DNA from 3 places in the Desulfovibrio sp. JC010 genome. Region 2 is predicted to be linked to each of the others. Evidence: predicted binding sites of a transcription regulator. Region 2 holds the regulator's gene; each other region holds the start of a gene.
The links. The regulator sigma-54, encoded in region 2, starts transcription at its own class of promoters, with help from an activator protein. The targets are predictions, from matches to a motif close to CTGGCACGGNNNNTGCTT.
Positions count from the first base shown of each region.

Region 1 (7,325 bases), on a different contig from region 2:
CCTGAAAACGTTCCAGCCGGGTCAGCTTTTTGCCCTGTTCGCGGCGTTGGAAATAGGCCACAGCCAGCAGCCAGAGTACGAATCCGGCCAGAAAAATATATCCGGTCTGCAGCAGGGCTGCCCTGCGGTACTGGTTGAACTGGCGCAGGTGTTTTTCCGCACTCAGTCCCAGCAGCAGGTAAGTCTCTTTGTCCGGCGGAGGCATGAAGCCGCGCCTGTGCTTCTGGTGTCCGTAGAGCCGTTGCAGGACAGGCTGGCCCACCGTGCCGTAGAGCAGGGCGGCTTTGCCTTTTATCATCACCGGAGTGCTGGATTCCCGCATTTTGGTGATCATGTTAAACAGGCCGGAAGGCGGGGTGTAGACAGGCTTTTCATCTTGATCCTGTTCAACAACCAGCATGGGCTTATGGTCCGGTCCGTAAAGGGCGATGTAGAGCAGGTCGCCCTGCGCCACCATTTCCCGGAACAGCTCGCGCGCATCCGGCAGCAGTTCATTGGGCATGCGCCTGTTGTGCGGTCCCGGCGGTCTCATGCGGCGTGCGCCTTCCACCAGCTGAATATCCAGCCCGCGGGCAATGGAGCGGGCCGAAAGCAGCATGTGTTCAAACACGGTCTGATGCATCTGGCGCAGGTTGTGCCATGTCAGGTACAAACTTCCGGCTCCGAGAAGAATCAGGGCCAGCAGTGCCAGAGCAAGAGGCAGTTTATGTGATTTTTGTGAGCTTAGTTCCATTTAGTCCGGCTTCATTTAGGGATTTAGCAGGTTGCCTAATGCACGCGGAGAATCCAGTCCCAGTGCCCCTGCAATCTCCTTGATGAGGGTGTTTTTGTCAACAACCACGCCCTTTTCGCGCAGGATGCCCAGTGCGGTGTTCAGATCCAGATTGTATTTTGCGCAGTATTGCCCAAGGCTCATGCGTCCTATTCCTGCGCCTGATTGGCCGGACTGCTGATTCGAGTCCCCTCCTTCTTTTTTCATGGAGGATTTGTTCTGTGGTTGATCTTTTAAAATAATATCATGCAGCTCTTTGGGGGTAAGTCCTGCCTTGTTGGCGATGGATTTGATGGATTCCTTGGTGGATTCAAGTTCAATACCGGCGTTCTTTATGGATGCGGCGGCCTTGTCCACATCCAGCCCCATACGCTTGCAGAAAATTTCCAGCGGGCTGAGTTCCGCGTGTCCGTACGGGGGAATTCCGTATTTTTCTTCACCCTTGGCCTGAAAGTACTGGGTGCCTTCAAGAACCTGCTTCATGGGCGGCAGTTCAAGCAGGGTACCGAAAGCAACAAAAAGAGTGATTATCAGGCTGATAAAAAATGCGGGAGATGTGAAATTTGCTTCCCCGGCTTTCTTTTTAAGGTAGGCGAGAATGGGCTTCCAGTTCAGCCAGATGTGCAGGATGGAAACAACAAGAAAAAGGACCCCGGTGCAGATATGGATATCGCCCCATTGTTCCTTGCTTAAGGTCAGCATAGTCCAGTCCGCCCAGTAGGCAACCCTGCCCTGCGGGACGATATACAGAACTACACTGGTGATAATCAGGACGATAAATGAAAAAAAGCTGGTCAGGGAAGTGATTTTTCTAAACATGCTGCGCTCCTTTGATTTGCTCTGATATTGATAACTTAAATATGGGCGCGTTTGGAAGGTCTTTAATAAAAAAGGAGGACCGCTATAGTCCTCCTTTTTACCCGTTTTCCTGTAATTAAGTGTAGATGAACGTTATTTAAAGGGGTTAGGAACGTTGGCCCGGACATCCTCCGGCAGGGCAGTCGCCCTGCTTGTAGTTGCCGCAGCCTCTGCCGCCTTTACCCATTCCCTGCCCCATGGGCGGGAAGGTCAGGCCGGTTTCCTTTTCTATTTCTTCTGCCATCTTTTTATGTTCTGCGTAGAGCTTGTCCCGTACTTTGGAAAGTTCCTGCACCAGAGCATGGATGGTCTCTTTGTCGGCCTTGCCGGAATCCACCAGAGCTTTAAGTTCAGTGTGTTTTGCCCACTGTTCGCTCTTCAGGGTCTGAAAAGTGGATTCATATTTTTTAATGATCTCTTGCACCTGTTTTTGTTTCTCAGGTGTCAGCTGCTCATAGGCAGCCCAGTTACCGTTGTGGTAACCGGCGTTCCGGTAACCGTTCCGTGCCATGGCGACTGATGCTACAGCCAGAACCAGCACGACGATCAAGGGAACCAGAGCTTTTCTTTTCATAAGATCTCCTGATGCGGTTAAAAGTTGTTGCCCTCTCGGTTTGTCATAAAGCACGTGGTGTGCCAAAGTGAAAAAATCTTTTATATTAGTGTGTTGTTGGTTTTTGTGCAGTGGAGGTAAATTTTTAAGTGCAAAATATATGTGCAGCCAGTTGCACAAAAGTGCATGCTCACCTGCAAAATAAAAAAAGAGGCCCCGGGGAGAGGGGCCTCAAAAACAGGGGAAGGAGTGTTCTGTTTTTTTCTTCGCAGGGGATGATGGTATTATATGTAAAGACTAGGAGTTCCAGCGACCTCTGTCGTCATTGTGGTGTCTGCGGCCTTTGCGTGGACCGTCGTCATCGAATCCGCGACCGCTGAACCCACGCATGGGCATTTCAATTCCGGTGGCTGTTTCGATTTCTTCATTGACCTGCTTGCGGAGGTTGTAGCCCTTGGTTTTGAGTTCAACCATTTCCTGAACAAGCTTGCTGATGGTCTTCTGGTCGGCCTTGCCGGAATCAACCAGTGCATTCAGTTCGGTGCGCTTGGCCCACATCTGAGTCTTGATGGTCTGGAATTCATCCTGATGCTTTTTGAAGATGGCTTTTACTTCCTGCTGTTTTTCAGGGGTCAGCTGTTCGAAAATCTGGCGGGGACCGTTGCGGAAGCAGTCGTTGTTTCCTCTCTGGTAACCGCCGCCGGCCATGGCGGTTCCGGCAATGGTCAGGACCATGATTGCTACTACGGGAATTACGATTTTCTTTTTCATGATTATCTCCTTGGGGTTGTATGAAAAAACTTTGCTATCTCGTAATTCCCCTAAAGCACAGGGTGTGCCATTTTGCGTAACTTCTTAAACTGCTTGAATTAAAGTGTTATCGCCTACTGTGGCGGTCTGAAAATGGCAATGCAATAGCTGCGCAAGAATGCACAATTTGTGCAGATATAATGTTAAAATGCACTTATATAAATTAACATTTATTAACAATTCTGCCGTCTTCCAGTAAAATGGTCTCCTTGGCCATGGAGGCATGGCCTCGGTCATGGGTAACCATGGCGATAGTCAAACCGTCACGGTTTAAATCGTTCAGAATTTCCATAACTTCGTTTCCTGTAGCTTTATCCAGACTGCCGCAGGGTTCGTCCGCAAAGAGTATGGAAGGTGATTTCACCAGTGCCCGCGCAATGGCAACACGTTGCTGTTCCCCGCCGGAAAGCTGGCCGGGCAGACGCTTCTCTTTACCCTGCAACCCCACCCGCTCAAGGCAGATCCGTCCTCGTTCCAGCAGCCTTGCATTAACCGGTTTCAGCTTGTCCAGAAAGGGCAGCAGTACATTTTCATGGGCGGTCAGGTAAGGCAGCAGGTGGTGGGACTGGAAAATGATGGAGAATTCTTCCTTGCGCAGCCTGTCGATTTTAGAATCGGGCAGGTCTGTGATTTCAGTCCCCTTAAAATAGATATCTCCCTCCACCGGGCGGAGCAGGCTGGATATTACACTGAGCAGTGTTGATTTTCCGGACCCGGAGCGGCCGACGATTGAAGTAAATCCGCCTTCCGGAATGTTGATGGATACATTGTTCAGCACGGTAACAGCTGTGGAACCTTCACCGTAACTATGGGTAATTGAATCAGTTTTAAGCATACTGGCTCCTTATAATGATACAAGGGTTCGGGAGGGATCAACGCGGGTGGCGCGCAGTGATGGAATGGTTGCCGAAAGCACTGCCAGCCCGGCAACGGCCAGAAAGGTCAGCCCGAAAGCCAGCGGATCAAAAACAATCTCAGCCTCAGCCATATCGAGATTCTCAAGGATTTTACCGCTGGCGAAATATCCGCCCAAGTAACCGAAAATCCCTGAAATACAACCCATGAGCAGTGCTTCAAGGCAGAAGATGGAGAATACCGAAGTGGTGGAAAAGCCCAGCGAGCGCATGAGGCCGATTTCGGTTTTGCGCTCATTCACTGCCGAGAAGATGGACAGCCCGATCATGAAACAGGCGGTGAGCAGGATGACCCCGCTTACGGTCCAGGCCATCTGGTTAACAAAGTTGATGGCGGACATGCGCTGTTTGACTACGTGCTGCAATGCTTTCACTTCTACATCAGGTACGGCTTTGACTATCTGCTGCACTATTTCGTCAATGGGGCATCCGGCGCAAAGGGCGGCCACCTCAATGAAGTGCACTGCTCCGGGACGGCCTACGCTGTTTCGCAGCAGGTCGATATCCATGAAGATCACGTTGTCATCCTCTGTTCCGGTGGGGTCGAGAATTCCGGCAGTGAGCAGGCTGTTCCCTTCTATCTCAATAGAGTCTCCGGGATTTATGTCCAATTTGGTGGCGGCATTGAAGCCGATGACGATTTCATGCTGATTTTCAGGGAAGCGTCCCAGCGGATACCAGTGGGTCTTGATATTCAACTCGTCCGCCATGCTGACGCCGACCACAGCCACAGGTGTATCTTTAACTTTTGATATGGCGGCGAATTTCGGGGCCACGGCACTGAGCCGTTCTTTCAGGTCAATACCGCGTACAGCTTTGAGCACCGGGGTGCCGTCAAGTTCGTGTGAGCCGTAAGCCACGTTGCCGAGGTCCAGACCGCCATAACTTACGGACAGGGATTCTGTTTTCGGGGTGATCAGGATGTTGGCCCCGAATTTACTCATCTTTTCTTCCAGACTGTTGCCCACAACCGTGGAAAGCAGCTGGATGGAAACCACGGACATGACACCCACGGTAAATACAGTGCAAAGCAGGATTGTGCGCAGGGGACGGCGGCCCAGATTGCGCAGGGGAATGGTGAGTAGATTCATGAATCGCGCTCCCTAAAAATATTTAGCCCCGGAGCGGACCGCATCCAGAGAGATGAATAGTTTATCGCCTTCGGTCCGTCTTTCCAGCGGGGAGGGATTGCAGCCGCCTTTGACTACATTGATGCGAGTGGAGTGGAAGCGCATGCCGCAATTGTTGCAGACCATGAAATCTCCCTGCTGGGAGTATCCCTGCTTGGACCGGTAGCAGACATCACAGGCATCAAAGGCCGCGCGGATGATTCCATCCTTGCTGCGGACCACAAAGAAACGGATTTCCTTGCCGTCCATCTCTATTGAATAGTAATGAGCCTCGCCGTCATTTACTTCCGCTACTGGAATGCTAAGTTCCTGCGGCCCTATTTCCATTCCGGCTGTTGCGTTTGCCGGAACCATCATAAGGGCCAGCAGTAGAATCATTTCTTTCATAAAACTCTCCTTTAAAATTCATACCGTAGAAGTATGCAATTGCTGTGCAAGAAGAGTGATTTCGGTAGGTAATGAAATTGATTGTCAGTGGAGGAGCCTAAAATGATGTGAATTGTGCAATGCAGTTGCACATAAGTGCAAGGCGAGGCTTAATCGTCTTCAAGCCACTGATACATGCCGCAACTCTTGCAGTCTGCGCAGCCTGCCGGGGGGCAGACCGGAGTTTTTTCGGCTTTTTGGAAGCGTTGCCATTCACGCCAGAGGTAGGATTTTTTCACTCCGGTATCGATGAAGTCCCAAGGCAGGGGGGCATCTTTGTCCAGTTCATCATCCACAAAACGTTCAAAGTCCCCTTTGCAGAATTTGGAAGCTTTTTTCCAGCCGCCTTTTTCAGCGGCATATTGGATGAATTCAGCCAGACTTTCATCGCCCCGGGAAAGGATGCCCTGCAACCGGGCCTGAAAAGGATTATCCCCGGAAAAGGCCATGCCTTTGTACTTTTTGGTCAGCCCCTTGACCTTGGAAAGTATGGCCTTGAGGTCTTTTTCAGAAGGCATGGCAGCCCATTGCAGCGGGGTCCACGGCTTGGGTACAAGGCAGCTGGCCCCGAAGGTGATGCGCATGAACTGCTTTTTCTTCTTGCCCTGACCCCGTTTGCGGGCCTCGTCCATCTTTTCGAGCATGAGAGCCAGTTCTTCGTAATCTTCGGCAGTCTCACCGGGCCAGCCCACGATGACGTAAACCCGCAGATGGTTGACCCCCTTGGCGGCGCAGAGTTCCACCGCGTGCAGAAAATCCTCTTCTTCAAGGTTTTTGCTGGCTGCATCGCGCAGACGTCTGCTGGCTCCCTCAAGGGCAAGGGTCACGGTGCGGACCCCGGAAGCGCGCAGGATATCCAGCAATTCCTCGGTCAGCCCGTCAGCACGGACTGAGGAAAGGGAAAATTTGGTCTTACGTTTCTTGAGCCATTCAATGTAGGGAATCAGGTCCGGCCAGTCGGTGAGGGCGGTTCCCACCAAGCCCACCTTGGGCGGGTCGGCAAGCTCCACTATTCTCTTGAGCTGGTCCATGGATGCGTGGCGCGGCGGACGGTAGACATATCCGGCAGCGCAGAAGCGGCAGCCGTAAGGGCAGCCCCGGTTTACCTCCACAAGGAACATATCCTTGAAGACTGCTTCGGGGCTGATGAAACAGGAGTATGCTGGTTCGCTCAGGAGCGGCACCCCGTGTCCTTCGTCCACGGGACCGGGGGGCAGCACGGCCCTGCGGACCTGACCTTCAGTCATGCCGGGAACGTAGACGCCGTCCCGGTCTTTGATCAGGTCCAGAAATTCTTTTTTGCTTCCCCCGTTATAAATATGCAGCTTCAGTTCGAGGCACAATTCTCTTAATCCGACCTCAGCTTCGCCGACCCAGAAGAAGTCGAAGAAGGGCGCGATGGGTGCGGGATTAAGGAAGGCCACCGGACCTCCGCCCATGACCAGCGGGAAGTCCGGGCGTTCCGCCGCAAGGGGCGGAACACCCGAATCTTTCAGCATCCTGACCAGATGGAGGTATTCCTCCTCAAAGTTGATGCTGAAACCGATCAGGGGAAACTCGGACAGTTCTTTGTCACTGTCCATGGAAACAGACGGTTTGCCCGGTTCGCCAAGGAAGAATCTTTCAACCGCCAGCTCCGCGTCCGGAGCAAGCAAGCGATAGACAGCCTGCCAACCCAGGGTTGAGAGTGCAGACCCCTTCCGTCCGGGAAAGACCAGAGCCGTGGGCAGACGGCCTCCAGTTTCCTCGGGCGAGGGTTCTTCCTTTCCGTAATAGAAGAATTCTTCAGTTACGGACATGGATTATTTCCGGTGCGGACCGCTCAAGCCCGTACTGTTTCCGGTTTATGTTCATTGCAAGCG
Region 1 covers NZ_VOIQ01000001.1:495,154-502,478, reverse strand. The annotation lists gene FMR86_RS02235 (nitrogen regulation protein NR(II)) at 1-733, opposite strand, end outside; gene FMR86_RS02230 (DUF4405 domain-containing protein) at 749-1,591, opposite strand; gene FMR86_RS02225 (periplasmic heavy metal sensor) at 1,737-2,204, opposite strand; gene FMR86_RS02220 (Spy/CpxP family protein refolding chaperone) at 2,481-2,954, opposite strand; gene FMR86_RS02215 (ABC transporter ATP-binding protein) at 3,157-3,828, opposite strand; gene FMR86_RS02210 (FtsX-like permease family protein) at 3,838-4,998, opposite strand; gene FMR86_RS02205 (DUF2318 domain-containing protein) at 5,011-5,424, opposite strand; gene FMR86_RS02200 (radical SAM protein) at 5,574-7,262, opposite strand.
Region 1: the regulator sigma-54 is predicted to act here: its motif matches at 2,253-2,270, upstream of FMR86_RS02225 (periplasmic heavy metal sensor).

Region 2 (7,325 bases):
CTGGTCAGCCCCGCTGCTCACGCCTACGATAAATCTGAATTGAAAATTACCCGGACCATTGCCAATGTCCGTGCCAAGCCTGATTTGAAAGCCCCGGTGGTCTGGATTATTTCCCCGGCGAAGAGTTTTCTGGTGGGTAAGGTGCAGGGCAACTGGTTTCCGGTTTATCCCGCTTCCGACGAAAAGGACGTAAAGCCTGTAGGGTATGTTTCCCGCAAGGTTGTTGTTCCTGCCCCGGCTGACGGCCCCCTCGTGGATTGGGGGGATGTCCGTTACGTGGGCAAGGATGTAAAATTTCATCTGGAAAGAACTGTCAAATCTTCTACCGGGGGCATGCTGAAATCCGGTGATAAGATCAAGGTCGGTTTTTTGAGAGACGGCTGGTACGCGGTCTTTAAGGGTGATGCAAAGGTTGTTTCCGAAGCGGATGCCATGGGTTTTGTGGAGCAGTCCAAGATTGATATTGTCAATGATGCTGCGCGTATCCGCTATGCAGTACGCCGTATCAACGTTATTGAAAAGCCTGTGGCCACTTCCAAGGCAGTGGGCGTGCTCAGTCCCGGACACCGGGCGCAGGTGGGCAAGGAAAAAGGCGGCATGTATGCCCTTTACCGCATAGATGCCATGGTCAAGAAAGATACTCCTGTCTGGGGTTATGCCTGGGGGCCGTTCCTTGCTCCTTATCCCAAGAATTTGGAAAAAGCCCAGATGGCCGGCATAGATGCCCGTAAGGCTGAGATTAAGGCTGAAAAGACCAGAAAAGAACAGCAGGAATTGAAAAGAGGTAACGAGCTTGCCGCCATGGAAGAAGCCATGGATGAAATGCTGCTGGCTCCGGTCAAGACTAAGACCCTGTACGCCACTGCGGTGCTTAATGTTCGCTCCGAACCCAATGCTAAATCCCTTATTGTTGATAAACTGGAAAAGGGCGAGGCTGTTAAAGTCGGACAGGAAGAGGGAAAATGGTTTCCTGTATTCAAGCCCGGCAAAGACAAAGAGTTGAAGCGCGTGGGCTATGTTTTCGGTACTTATCTCAAGGCCGAAGCTCCGGTTGTGAAAAAGGAAAAGCCCAAGAAGAAGCGTGTGCCCGGCGGACCTGATGAAGTGCCCATCAAGATCACTTCTACCAAGATGACCTTCAGCGAGAACCGCAACAGGATTACTTTTTCCGGCAATGTTAAGGTTGTGCGTCTGGATGTAACCCTTACCTCCGACATCCTGACTGCCCATTTGAGACCTGATGGTGATTCACTTTCCGATACTCAGGACAAGATCAAGAAGATCGTGGCCGGGGGCAACGTGAAAGTGGTAATGAAAAAACGCAAGGGTCACTGCGACAAGTTGACCTACGTGGTGGGTGATTCCATCATTTACATGAAGGGTAATGCCGAGCTTCAGGACGGCCCAAACAATATTCAGGGTGATGAGATTAAATTTTACCTAAAAGATAACCGCGCTGAGGTTGTGGGCGGCAACAAGCCTATCGAGGCCATTTTCTATACCCCGAAAAATGTTTCGCCTTAGCCTGTGATATAATGATGATTAATCGTTTCATCAAAAGCGCAAAGCGCATCAAAAAGGACTTTTATGTCTTCGATTATCGCCAAGAAACTGGTCAAGAACTACGGGCCTAAAGAGGTCGTCCGCGGGATCAACCTGACCGTGCGCGAGGGCGAGGTCGTGGGGTTGCTCGGTCCCAACGGGGCCGGGAAAACCACCACATTCTATATGCTTGTCGGTGTTGTAAAGCCTACTTCCGGGGACGTTTATTTTAATAAAAAGCCAATCACCACACTGCCCCTGCATGAACGGGCACGCCTGGGACTGAGCTACCTTCCGCAGGAAAGTTCCATTTTTAAAAAGCTTTCCGTGCGTAAGAACCTTGAGATCATCATCGAGCACACTGGGCTTTCCGGCAAGGCCGTTCCCAAGAGGGCGGATGAATTGCTGGACCAGCTGGGTATTCTGCGTCTTGCGGATCAGAAGGCCATGTATCTTTCCGGCGGTGAACGCAGGCGTCTTGAGATCGCCCGGGCCATGATCAATAATCCTAAATTCATCCTGCTTGATGAACCTTTTGCGGGTATCGACCCCATTGCGGTTATTGATATTCAGGACATCATTTCCTCGCTCAAGGATATGGGGCTGGGAATTCTTATCTCCGACCACAACGTGCGTGAGACCCTTTCCATCTGTGACCGGGCCTACCTTGTCTATGAAGGGCGGGTGATCCTGAACGGTTCACCTGAAAATATCGTTAAAAATACCAAGGCGCGCAGGCTGTATCTGGGTGACAGTTTCAGTTTGTAGCTTTCGGGTGTGTATAAGTGTTCGTCAGGCCGGGTCCCTTAGGGGATTCCGGCCTGTTTTTTTGCAAAGTTTGATTAATTTTGCCTTTGTTGATTTACAGTCCGCCCGAACATTGGTACACTTTTTTCATATGCAAGTTCTTTGTGTAAAAAATCCATAAATATCAGATGATTCAGAGGTCTTTGTTGCATCTTGCAATTGGATGTGGCATAGTGGAATCAAGGCTGGGGCAGAATATAAAATATTTTTTGTTGCCTCGGTTTGCAACTGACTGAAATTAATTGAATTTGAGAATATACTAAAGGTGGCCTGAATATATGGGATTGGAACTTAGACAACAATTAAAGCTTACTCAACAGCTGGTAATGACTCCCCAGTTGCAGCAGGCGATCAAGTTGTTGCAGCTTTCCCGCCTGGAGCTGGTGGATACTGTCCATCAGGAGCTCATGGAAAATCCTGTCCTTGAAGAAGCTGAAGCACAGGAAAGGACTGATGCTGCGGATGCTGAAGCAGGTACCGCCACGGCTGAAGAAGCCCAGATTTCCAAGGAAGCCGAGTGGGAGAACTATCTCGGCGAATTTTCCAGTACTTCCAAGCAGTCCGCTTCCCGTGAATCCGAATCATATGAAGAGGGTACCTCCTTTGAAGCCCGGCTGACCAAGACAACATCCCTTGAAGGACATCTGCATTGGCAGATGAGTCTTTCCGATTTTACTGAAAAGGAAGTTGTCATTGGTGAATGTATTGTTGGTAATTTGAGTTCGGGTGGTTTTTTACGGATTGACTTGGAAGATGTCTGCGAAACATGCTATGCTGAAATCGAAGATGTGGAAAATGTGCTGCACCGCATTCAGCGGTTGGACCCGGTGGGGGTAGCGGCACGGACTCCGCAGGAATGTCTGCTTGTTCAGCTTGAAGCGTTGAAACTTGATGATGATCCGATTCTGGTCTCGCTGGTGCGGGATCATCTGGATGACCTTGAAAAGAAACGCTACAAGCCGCTGGCAAGAAAATTCAAACTCAGCATGGAGGATTTAAAGAGTTATCTCGATTTGATGCAGACACTTGATCCTCTGCCGGGAGCAAGTTTTTCAAGCGGAGACTCTTTCTATGTCAGCCCGGATGCTTATGTTTATGAATATGACGGTGATTTTGTCATCGTCCTTAACGAAGACGGTCTTCCCAAATTGCAGATGAATGCATTTTATGTGGAGACGCTGGCATCAACAAAGGGAGACGACAAGGAATATTTTCAGGATAAGATGCGCTCCGCCCAGTGGCTGATGAAGAGCCTGTATCAGCGGCAGCGTACCTTATATAAGGTTTTGGATTCCATAGTGAAGTTTCAGCGTGAGTTTTTTGCTCAGGGTGTCACCAAGCTTAAACCGCTTATTTTGAAAGAGGTTGCGGAAGACATCGAGATGCATGAATCCACTGTGAGCCGGATAACAACCAATAAGTATGTTTCGACTCCGCACGGAATCTATGAGCTTAAGTTCTTTTTTAATAGTGCTCTCGGTCTGGATGACGGTTCTCAGGTCGGTTCCGAGTCCGTCAAGGCAACGATCAAGAAATTGATCGGAGAAGAGGACGGAAAGAAACCCCTCAGCGACGAGAAGATTGCTGAGATTCTCAAAGAGAAGCTGGAAGTCAATATTGCCAGAAGGACCGTAGCCAAGTACAGGACTGCAATGGGGATTCTCTCCTCCTCGAAAAGGAAGAAGGTATTCTAATGTAGTCCGGAGAAATCAACGCATATTCACCCCTTACTAAGGAGGCTCTTTATGAACGTAGCATTTACTTTTAAGAATTTCGACGCATCCGAACATCTTAAGGAATATGCAAACAGCCGTTTCTCCAAGTTGGTAAAGTACGTCAGCAACCCTGAAAACACTGACATGCAGGTGAATCTGTCAGTTGATAAGTTCAGGCATGTTGCGGAAGTTGTTTTCACCTCTGACCATACGCATGTCTCAGCTTATGAGGTGTCCGAGGACATGTATTCCACCGTGGATATGGTTCTGGACAAGCTTGAAGCACAGCTTCGCCGTGCAAATGAAAAGATGAGAAGTCACAGGCGCAAGGAGGCAGCTCCCGCCCGCATGGAAATTCTCAGTTATGGGGAAGAAGAGTACAGGGAACCTGTGATTGTTGAGTCTGATTCTTTTGTGCCCAAGCCCATGAGTGTTGATGAAGCCGCTGAGCAGCTTCAGACCCTCGACCATGAATTCCTCGTCTTCCGTAATGCGGATAACGAAGCCATAAATGTAATTTACCGCCGCAATAACGGCGACTTCGGTTTAATTGACCCGGGATACTAACTAATGAATATAGCTGATAATCTGGCAAAGGACCTTGTAATTCATGAACTGCAGGCCTCTGATAAGGGTGAAGTTCTGAAAGAAATGGTTTCCGCACTGAAGGGCGCCGGTCTGGATGTGGATGTGGAAAACGGACTGAAGGTCCTTAATGATCGTGAAAAACTCGGAACAACCGGAATAGGGGATGGCATAGCCATCCCCCACGGAAAACTGGAATGTCTTGAAGAGATTGTCGTGGTGGTCGGCCGTTCAAGTGAAGGGGTCGACTTTGAGTCTCTGGACATGCAGCCATGTAAGATATTCTTTATGGTACTGGCTCCTGAGCAGGGGGCCGGTGCCCATTTAAAGGTGCTGGCACAGATTTCGCGGCAGTTGAAGGATGAAGCTTTCCGGCAGGCTTTCATAGACTCTGCGGATCAGGATGAACTTCTTCGTCTGCTCGGTGTCGCATAACCGAACCTATTTGAAAATCAGGAATAAATCAGATTAGCAATGAACTTAAGGTCATTGCTAATTTTGTTTGTGGGCTAATACTCAAGGAGGATGTTGGGGTGGTTGATGCAGATTCGTTTCCAGTGATTGTTGTTACCGGGATGTCCGGTGCCGGTAAGTCGACAGTTCTGAAAGTTTTTGAGGATTTGCGTTTTTTCTGTGTGGACGGATTGCCCGCCGGAATGCTTCCGCGTCTTGTTGAGCTTTTTAATACCCGGGACAATGCCTACCGCGGACTGGTGCTGGGGATGGACCTGCGTCAGCTGGAATTCAGTGTGGACTGGGAAGTCACCCGGGAAGAGCTTACTTCCAAAGGATATCGTCCAAGTATTCTGTACTTGGAAGCCCGTTTGCCTGAATTGGTGCGCAGGTATGCCACCACCCGCCGTTTGCACCCTCTTGAGTCGAGGGATATCGGTTTGGAACATGCCCTTGAGAAAGAGAAAGAAGCTCTTGGGGAGGTCCGCAATCAGGCCGATCTGGTTATTGATACCACCACATATTCTATCCATGACCTGCGTCGCAGGATTCAGGATAAATGGTCTGAGCTGAGTGAGAAGACCCAGGGGTTGCGGGTTCACGTTATGTCTTTCGGGTTCAAGCATGATGTGCCTACTGCCGCTGATATGGTTATGGATCTCCGCTTTCTTCCCAATCCCTATTTCGAAGAAGAGCTTCGTCCCCTGTCCGGTCAGGATAAAGCTATTTCGGATTATGTGCTCGGCACGGAACCCGGTTCAATTTTTATTGAGAAATATCTCGATTTCCTTCAGTATGTGCTTCCTCTTTACGAGGCTGAAGGTCGATACAGGCTGACCATTGCCGTTGGCTGTACCGGCGGCAGGCACCGTTCTGTTGCAACGGCTGAAAGGGTATTTGCAACTCTTAAAGATAATGGTTATTCTGTTTCACTTGAACATAAGCACATTCATTTGAAGTAGTTTTTATAGTTGAACATATCGGGAATTTTGATGGATATAGAATCAAGCAAAAACGGCATAGTTCTCGTTACCCATGGTAACTTCGGGCAATCCCTTATTGAAGCGGGTGAATTAATTGTAGGTCCGCAGGAAGGGGTGCTTTCCCTTTCTGTTGATGTTTCGCAGGGGATCGACGCCGCTGTGGATTCCCTGAAAAGCAATATAGCCGAAGTAAATAATGGGAACGGTGTTCTGATTCTTACTGATATGTTCGGTGGTACCCCGACAAACCTCAGCCTCTCACTTCTTCAGGGCGACGATATCGAGGTTGTAACCGGGGTCAGCCTGCCCATGCTTTTGAAAGCTTTTCAGATGCGCAACGAATCTTTGCAGAAAATGGCTGAAGAAGTCAGCAAGGCCGCTGCCAAGGGCATTGTAATTGCCGGCGAAATGCTGCGAAAACGAACTAGCAAAGGGTAACCATGATGTGGGTGAGAATTGATAACCGTCTTGTTCACGGGCAGATTATTGAAACATGGCTCCCGTACACCCACGCCAAGAATATCATCGTGGCTAACGATGCCGTAGCAGGGGATGATCTGCAGCAGCAGATCATGTCGCTGGCCATTCCGCAGTCTGTTAAATGTGCGTTCTGTCCGGTGGAGGATTTGAATGACATGATTCCGAACCTGACCGGCGGGAACGGCAGTACTATAATTCTCTTTTCTTCCTGTGCCGATGTGCGCCGGGCTTTGGATTCCGGCTTCCGGTTCAACACCGTGAACATCGGCAATATCCATTACGGTCCCGGTAAAAAACAAATCTCTCCCAGCGTGGCACTCAGTTCTGATGATGAATCCTGTCTTCATTATTTTAAAGGGCAGGGCATTGAACTTGATTTCCGCTGCGTCCCCAATGATCCTGTTCAGGTGAGGTTCTCATGAGTCTGTTTCAAGGATTGGCCTTGTCGTTTCCCGTCTGGGTTGCGGTGATCGGTTTTTTTTTGCGATTTTTTCGCTCTTCCGTTTTACAATAAATCCCGGTCTTCTTGAGCGGCCATTAGTGGTAGGCGCCCTCTGGGGAGCCGTCACAGGTGATGTGGCCACGAGCCTTAAGATTGCCGTATTTTTTGAGCTTTTCTGGCTGGATAATATTCCTGCCGGAACCTATATCCCTCCTCACATTCTGGCCCCCACTTTTGCCGCGCTGGCCCTGACCACTTCATTTGCTTTTACCGAAGCGCGGCAGGTTATGGTTATTATGCTGGCCTGCCTTCCTCTTG
Region 2 covers NZ_VOIQ01000022.1:42,003-49,327, forward strand. The annotation lists gene FMR86_RS19265 (LptA/OstA family protein) at 1-1,524, shown strand, start outside; gene lptB (LPS export ABC transporter ATP-binding protein) at 1,588-2,310, shown strand; gene rpoN (RNA polymerase factor sigma-54) at 2,628-4,043, shown strand; gene hpf (ribosome hibernation-promoting factor, HPF/YfiA family) at 4,095-4,631, shown strand; gene FMR86_RS19285 (PTS sugar transporter subunit IIA) at 4,635-5,084, shown strand; gene rapZ (RNase adapter RapZ) at 5,183-6,064, shown strand; gene FMR86_RS19295 (PTS sugar transporter subunit IIA) at 6,095-6,523, shown strand; gene FMR86_RS19300 (PTS sugar transporter subunit IIB) at 6,526-6,987, shown strand; gene FMR86_RS19305 (PTS sugar transporter subunit IIC) at 7,052-7,325, shown strand, end outside.

Region 3 (7,325 bases), on a different contig from region 2:
CCCGGTGCAGACCGCGCCCATAACCGCGCAGGCCAGAACAACTGCGCCCAGCTTACCGAAAGCCATGGCCGCTACTTCGCCTGTGGCCCATGCGGTTCCGCCGGTGGCGCGCATGGCGTCCATTTTAGCCAGCATTTCAGGAACGGGGATAGCAATACCTACGGCCAGAGTAACCAGAGAATAAAGAACAACACCGCACAGAATGGCGATGATCATGATGTTGCGTGCACGGGCCGGCTCAAAGGTGAATTCCTCTGCGGCCTGCGGCACAGTATCAAAGCCCACAAAGAGAAAGGGGGAGATAGCGAAAATGATCAGTACGCAGGAAAGCTCGGAACGGTGCTCTGCAAACAGGGGTGCGAGGTTGCCGAGTTGCGCGGTTTCAAGGGAAGCGGAACCGGTGAACAGAGCCACGATACCGATAGTCAGCAGGAAGGCCAGCATAACCTGCAATTTACCTGCAAAGCTATTGCCGCGATAGTTCATCCAGCCGAAAAGCAGGGTTGCCGCGGTCATGAGAATTACTTCACCTGTATAAACCTGCCACCCGGCTATGGAGTACAGCGGTCCGAATTCAAAGACCCCCGGAAAAAGGAAACGGAATATCAACGCCAGTGCGGCAACGTCGATGCCGATGATGGCTATGTACCCAAGCACGAGTGCCCACCCGCAGACAAAAGCCGCAGTGGGTCCAAAGCCGACATAAGCATATGCAAACGCGCCGCCTGCAACAGGGGCGTACTTGATCATATAGCTGTAGCAGACCGCTACAAAGCAAATCAGAAATGCGCCGACACCGAAGCCGATCAGGGTACCCATGATACCGGCCTGCGGAAGAAACATATCACCGGGGAGAACAAAGCACCCCCAGCCTACAATTGACCCCAGCGCCAGTGCCCAGACCTGCGCGGGCGACATTGATTTTTCTAATTCCAGTTTTTCTTGTGACATCAGATTATCTCTTTGTTTTTATGAGTTCGCGGCAGACACCCCGAAAAGTGCCCAACCCCGGCAGCTGCTCCTCCTCTAACCTAAAGCAACCGCCTGCTGTGTGTGCGGATTGCGAACCTGCCGCACACATAGCGCCATGCTCCCGCTTTATGCGGCATGGCCCTCCTCTCCTTTGCAAAGAGCGAACAAACATTCATAAACTTTCAATCCTACCTGAATCAGCGGCTCTACCACCAGCCGCCGCCTGTTTTAAGCAAACAGAGTGCCAATTCGTGAATTTCTTCACCATCAATATAATAGCCAGAAATAACTGGTAAAATTTTTAAAACCATCAACAACGTCAATAAATGTGTTTTAAAATATTTTTCTTTTTCGAAAGTTTTTTATCTTTTTAAAAAATTTTCTTTGTTTTGCATTTACTCACTCCCAAAGCGGCCGATTACTCACCCGCCGGACCTAAAACCTTGACTTCAGCAATCAATTCAAGATGATACTGAAAAACATACAATTTCAGCAGCTGAATTCCCTGAAAAGGCACCCCCTTTGCAAACCGAAAGCATGTTACTTTTTTCATAAAGGAGCCCCCAATGGCCGAAGATAAACGTATACAAATCATAGAAAATATCATCGCACTGGAACTGGACATGTTCCTTGCAGTGAAGAACCGCGGCGGCACCGCTGCCTGTCAGGAGCACCCGGATTCTTTCCGCATCATGCGCAACATGACCCACGGAGTAATGCCGGACGATTACCTTGAATCCTACCTCGCCGACCTTGAAAAAGCAGTGGCCGACAAGCGCAATCTCATGACCGAAAAATACGCGCTCATGGAAGGACTCATCCCGGTACAGAACGATTCCCCGGCCATTGCCGCCATCGTCCAGCTGGAAAGCGAATGGCGCAAGGAAGTAGCCGCCCAGTTCCCCCGCGCCGTGCATCCTGACGGACACCAGTCCTTCTGCATCTACCTTGGCAGTGAATTACAAACCTACTCCTCCGGAACTCTGGACATCTATCTGAATTACGCCCGCTCCGTGCAGCAAAAACACGGCAACCTCGTGCGTGAAAGATACGAAATCCTCATGCGCAAGCTGGGTTACGAGTCCCTCACCCATTGCGAAGAATCACTATCCAAACCAACAAAGTAAAATTTCATGTTCGATTCACCACACACCCTTGTTTTCCTGCTCTGGCTGATCGGCGGATTTGTATCCGGGGTCAGCGGTATCGGCGGGGCCATGGTCGCTGTTCCGGCAGCGGCAATGTTCATTCCCATGCAGGAGTTGGTTCCCCTTGCCTGCCTGCTTAACGTCATCATGGACGGCAGCATCGCGGCCATGCATTTCCGGCACTGCCGCTGGTCCGCACTTAAGCCGCTGCTGGTCGGCTCCGTACCCGGAGCTTTTGCCGGGCTGTACATCCTGACCTTTGTTTCCAGCACCATCCTACAGGGAGCGGTCGGTGCGCTGCTCATCTATTACGTGTACTGGCAGCTCACCTTCAAAGTCAAAAAAACTCACCCGGAATCATGGTCACGGGGCAGTGCCGCCGGATTCGGAGCCAGCCTGCTCGGCACGGCTATCTCATTCGACGGACCGCCCATCGGGGCCTACGGTCTCTATGTAGGCTGGGCACCGCGCGTATTCCTCGGCACCCTCGGGGTCTTTTTTGTTATCCGGGCCACTTTCACCTGCATCCTGCAGGGCAGTGCCGGGCTGATCACCCCCACGGTAATCGACTACGCCATCTACGGAGCACCGGCTACACTCATCGGGACCCTGCTATCCTTTCCGGTAATCAAGCACATCAATCAGGATTTATTCCGCAAAGTGCTCATGACCGTAATCGCACTGGCTGGAGTCGTCTGTCTGGTCAGATCATTCCTTTAATTTGATGCGCTATCGCGCTTTTTATTAAGAGATTCTCCCTCCGGGGGCCAGAGAACCCTTTTGCAAAAGGGTTCTCTGGACTCTCCCAAAACCTTTTATTAAGGCTTCGCCGTCTTTTTATTCGAAGACCGTCTTAAGAAGCTAAATGCGAAGCTTGTTAAAAATCTTCTCCAATTCCTAATTGCTGAATTTTATAGCGCAAACCGGCCCCGGTAATCTGCATAATACGGGCGGCCTTGGCCACATTGCCGCCCGTTACTTTGAGTACGTTCTTGATGCATTCAATTTCGTACTGCTGCACGCAGCTTTTAAGCGGAACCACGCTGTTGCGCTTGATCAGGCTGTAATCAAAGAAATTCTTGCCGAGCATGGACTCTTCAGCCTGCGGCGCGGCCGTTTCAGCACTTAGAGGTGTAGGCATGTAAGAATTTTCGCAGGCTTCGCGGAAATGACGGGGCAGATTCTCCACCCCGATAGAATACCGTTCGCCAAGCAGGGCAAGGCTGCCCTCGATAACGTGGAGCAACTCGCGCACGTTACCCGGCCAATCGTAATCGAGGAACATCTGAAGAACATCCGGTTCCACCCCGATGAGTCCGGGTGAACTGGTCTGTTCCGAACAGGCAATGAATGAACGAATGAGCACGGTCAGGTCTTTCTTGCGCTCACGCAGCGGCGGAATGGCTAAGCCCACCACCGCCAGACGGTAAAACAGGTCACTGCGCAGGATGCCATAACTTACGGCATTAAGCGGAGCTTCGTTGAGGATGCTGATCACCCGTACGTCCACGGGAATTTCCTTTTGCGAACCGAGCCTGCGGACCCGCTTCTCCTGCAACACGCGTAGCAGCTTGGCCTGCAAACCAAGCGGCATGGAGTTAAGTTCATCCAGCAGCAGGGTTCCGCCGTCCGCTTCCTCAAACAGACCGGGCTTATCCGGGGCATCGGTGTAGGCCCCTTTGGAGGTACCGAAAAGAATGGCTTCAAGCAGGTTCTCCGGGATAGCCGCGCAGTTCTCGGCAATAAAAGGCTTTTCCCTGCGCTCGCTTTCCATATGGATGGCCTGCGCGAATACTTCCTTACCGGTACCGCTCTCGCCCCAGATCATGACGTGCGAAGAAGACCTGGCCGCAGTGCGGGCCTCGGCCAGCACCTCGCGCAGGGAATCATCCTCGCCCACGAGGGAATCAAAGGTGTAATATGAATAGTTTTTATCGCGGGCTGCGGACTTGCGGGACCGCTTCTTGGAATCACCAAGAGGCACTGATCCGGTCCAGAGGGTGAAGGTGATTACCCCATCCTTACGACCCTGATCGTAAAGCGGGAAAAAGTCGGAAACAGTCCCGGCAAGATAGTTGTTGGTGGTCTTGTAAAGGTAGCTTTTCTTCAGAATCGGCTCATTTTTACGCAGACATTCGACTGTGGGAATGCAATCCAGCTCGTGAGGCACGTAGAGCTTGGTGATGTGCTGCCCTTCCACATGGATGCGTGAAAACCCGTCCGCCTTGCGCTGGATGGGGTTCATGTACTCGCAATACCCTTCACTATCCACCACCGCCACTCCCAGTCCCAGATCATCCCAGATGGCAAGCATCTCCGGGGTCAGCACACTGCGGCGGCTGACATTACGAAACTTTTCCCTGCTAAAATACATTTTTCACAACCTCTCTCTTTCCCCGGAACGGCTCAAAACCGGTTTGAACCTCCGGTTGCTGATGGGGTCGATAAATAAAAAAATATTTTTTGGCAAATAAAAATTTTAATCAAAAAAGAAAAATTTCTTTCTTTTTGCTTTTCCACCCCCTTCACACTATCAACGCCGCTTGTGCGCTTTTAAACACTTCTATTTCAAAAGCTTATAGTAATTTTTTGCCCACAAAACCGTCTCTGGCACAGCCCGTGCTAGTGACGGATTTAACAAGCGAACGAATCAAACTTTCAATCTACCTAAAAGACCAAAAACAATAGCACAATCACAGGAGATGGAAATGAATACTACCCTGTCTGCAAAAGAAGAAACCAGAACTGCCGAAGGATACGGCATCAACTGGGATACAGCTGAAGACCGCGTCAAGGAACTCAAGGATTACCTCATGAACGCTCCGCAGGTCATGGACCCCGAGCGTCTGAAGTTCCTGAACGAAGTATATGAAAAACATCAGGGTGAACCTGTAGTATATGTCCGCGCCAAAGTTCTGGAACGTGTACTAACCCAGAAAAAAATCTTTCTCGACGGCAACCCCATTGTAGGTACCCTTACAGGTGTGCGTGCCGGTGTTTACGCCTACCCCGAATGGAACGTCTCCTGGATCAAAGAAGAAATGCAGATGGCCAAAATGGCCTCCCTCGGCGAAATGAAAATCCCCGCCGAGACTCAGGAACTGCTCGAAAAGACCTACAAGCTCTGGAAAGGCCGCACCGCCATCGACCAGAACAACAAGATGTACAAGGAAAAGTACGGTGAAAGCGCGAAGAAGTACGCCAAAGCAGGCATGTACTACGAAAACGTTTCCGTTGCTTCCGGTTCCGGTATCGCTGATTACGGCATGGTGCTGAACAAAGGTATCCGCCACCTTATGGAAGAAGTGCGCACCCGCCTCACCGAAACCCAGAACACCCTTGCCAACCGCGACAAGATCGACCTTTACCGCTCCATGCTGATCACCTTTGACGCGGTAATCAAGCACTCCCACCGCTACGCTGATCTGGCTGAAAAGACCGCGGCTGAAGAATCCGATCCTAAAGTAAAAGCGGAACTGCTGGAAATCGCAGAAATCTGCCGCCGCGTTCCCGAACACCCGGCCCGCAACTTCCGCGAAGCTATCCAGTCTTTCTGGTTCACCCACCTCTGCGTGGCAACCGAGCAGATGGCCTGCGCAGTTTCCCCCGGTCGCTACGGCCAGTACATGTACCCCTTCTTCAAAAAAGACATTGACGAAGGCAACCTGACCCGCGAGCAGGTTCTGACCATGCTCAAGTTCCAGTGGATTCGTCACCTCGAACTGGGCGAATATCAGGGCAACTCCTACGCGCTGACCCTTTCCGGACACACCGGGCAGTCCATGACCATCGGCGGTGTGGATAAAGACGGCCGTGATGCTTCCACCGAACTGGAAGAGCTCATGCTCGAAACCCAGATTCAGATGAAGAGCATCCAGCCCACCCTGACCCTGCTTTACCATCCGAAGCTCAAAGAATCCTACATGCAGAAAGTTGTTGAGTGCATCCGCGGCGGTTCCGGCCAGCCCCAGATTTTGAACAACAACGCAGTTATCCAGCGCACCCTCGCCCGTTTTGCGCAGTACCCCGACGGCATCACCCTTGAAGATGCCCGTAACTGCGGTAACTACGGCTGCGTATCCACCGGTGTCTGCGGCAAAGGAAGTTTCATCACTCAGGAAGACCAGCCCTGCCTCGCAAAAGTTGTGGAACTGGTGCTTAACAACGGTAAATGCCCGGTAACCAAGAAAAAGGTCGGCGCAGAAACCGGAGATCCCATCACTTTCGAAACCTTCGAAGACCTTTACGAAGCAGTAAAAGGACAGCTGGACAACCTGTTCCGCATTTCCCGCGCCCACTCCGATCTCAGCCAGATGGCCCGCCTGCAGGTTGTACCGAGCGTATTCCGCTCCGCCATGTACGACGGCTGCATTGAAAAGGGCATGTGCGAGGAAGCAGGCGGAACCCGCTACCCGCAGGTCAACCCGATCATGACTGCAGGTATCGATGCCGCCAACTCCATCCTCGCCATCAAGCACCTTGTATACGATACCAAGGCTGTAACCATGGAAGAGCTGCTTGAAGCACTCAAGGCCAACTTCGAAGGTTACGAAGAACTGCGCCAGATGTGCTTTGACGCACCCAAGCACGGCAACGATGTGGAAGAAGTTCAGGAAATCGTTCAGCGTTTCTACCGCGATGTGGATGAAATCCACCACTCTCAGGGTCCGGACTGCTTCGGACAGCGTACCCCGCTTGATGCATACTCCCTTTCCTACCACAACTACTTCGGCGGCATGATGGGCGCACTGCCCAACGGTCGTAAAGCAGGCGTGGCCCTCACCGACGGCAGTGTTTCCGCAATGCCCGGTACCGACAAGGAAGGCATCACCGCACTGATCAAATCCGGTGCTGAAGCAATCGATACCGTCCGTTACGGCGCGAACCACTTCAACGTGAAGTTCTCCCCCTCCGTACTGGAAGGTCCGCAGGGCGCGAAAACCCTGATCTCCCTGATCAAGACCTACTGCGATTTCGGCGGATCTCACATCCAGTTCAACTGCGTAAGCTCCGATACCCTCAAGGATGCGCAGCAGAACCCGCAGGATTACTCCGACCTTATCGTACGCGTGGCAGGCTTCAGTGCCTACTTCACCCGCCTCGACTGCGGCGTGCAGAACGAAATCATCAAACGCACCGAATACGACGCAGGTCGTTGCTAATTAAATAATAAAAGGGGAGAGCGCTTCGCGCTCTCCCCTCTCT
Region 3 covers NZ_VOIQ01000008.1:77,718-85,042, forward strand. The annotation lists gene FMR86_RS10520 (APC family permease) at 1-951, opposite strand, end outside; gene FMR86_RS20695 (hypothetical protein) at 1,391-1,525, opposite strand; gene FMR86_RS10525 (DUF4125 family protein) at 1,539-2,099, shown strand; gene FMR86_RS10530 (sulfite exporter TauE/SafE family protein) at 2,106-2,840, shown strand; gene FMR86_RS10535 (sigma-54-dependent Fis family transcriptional regulator) at 2,998-4,494, opposite strand; gene FMR86_RS10540 (glycyl radical protein) at 4,829-7,282, shown strand.
Region 3: the regulator sigma-54 is predicted to act here: its motif matches at 4,728-4,745, upstream of FMR86_RS10540 (glycyl radical protein).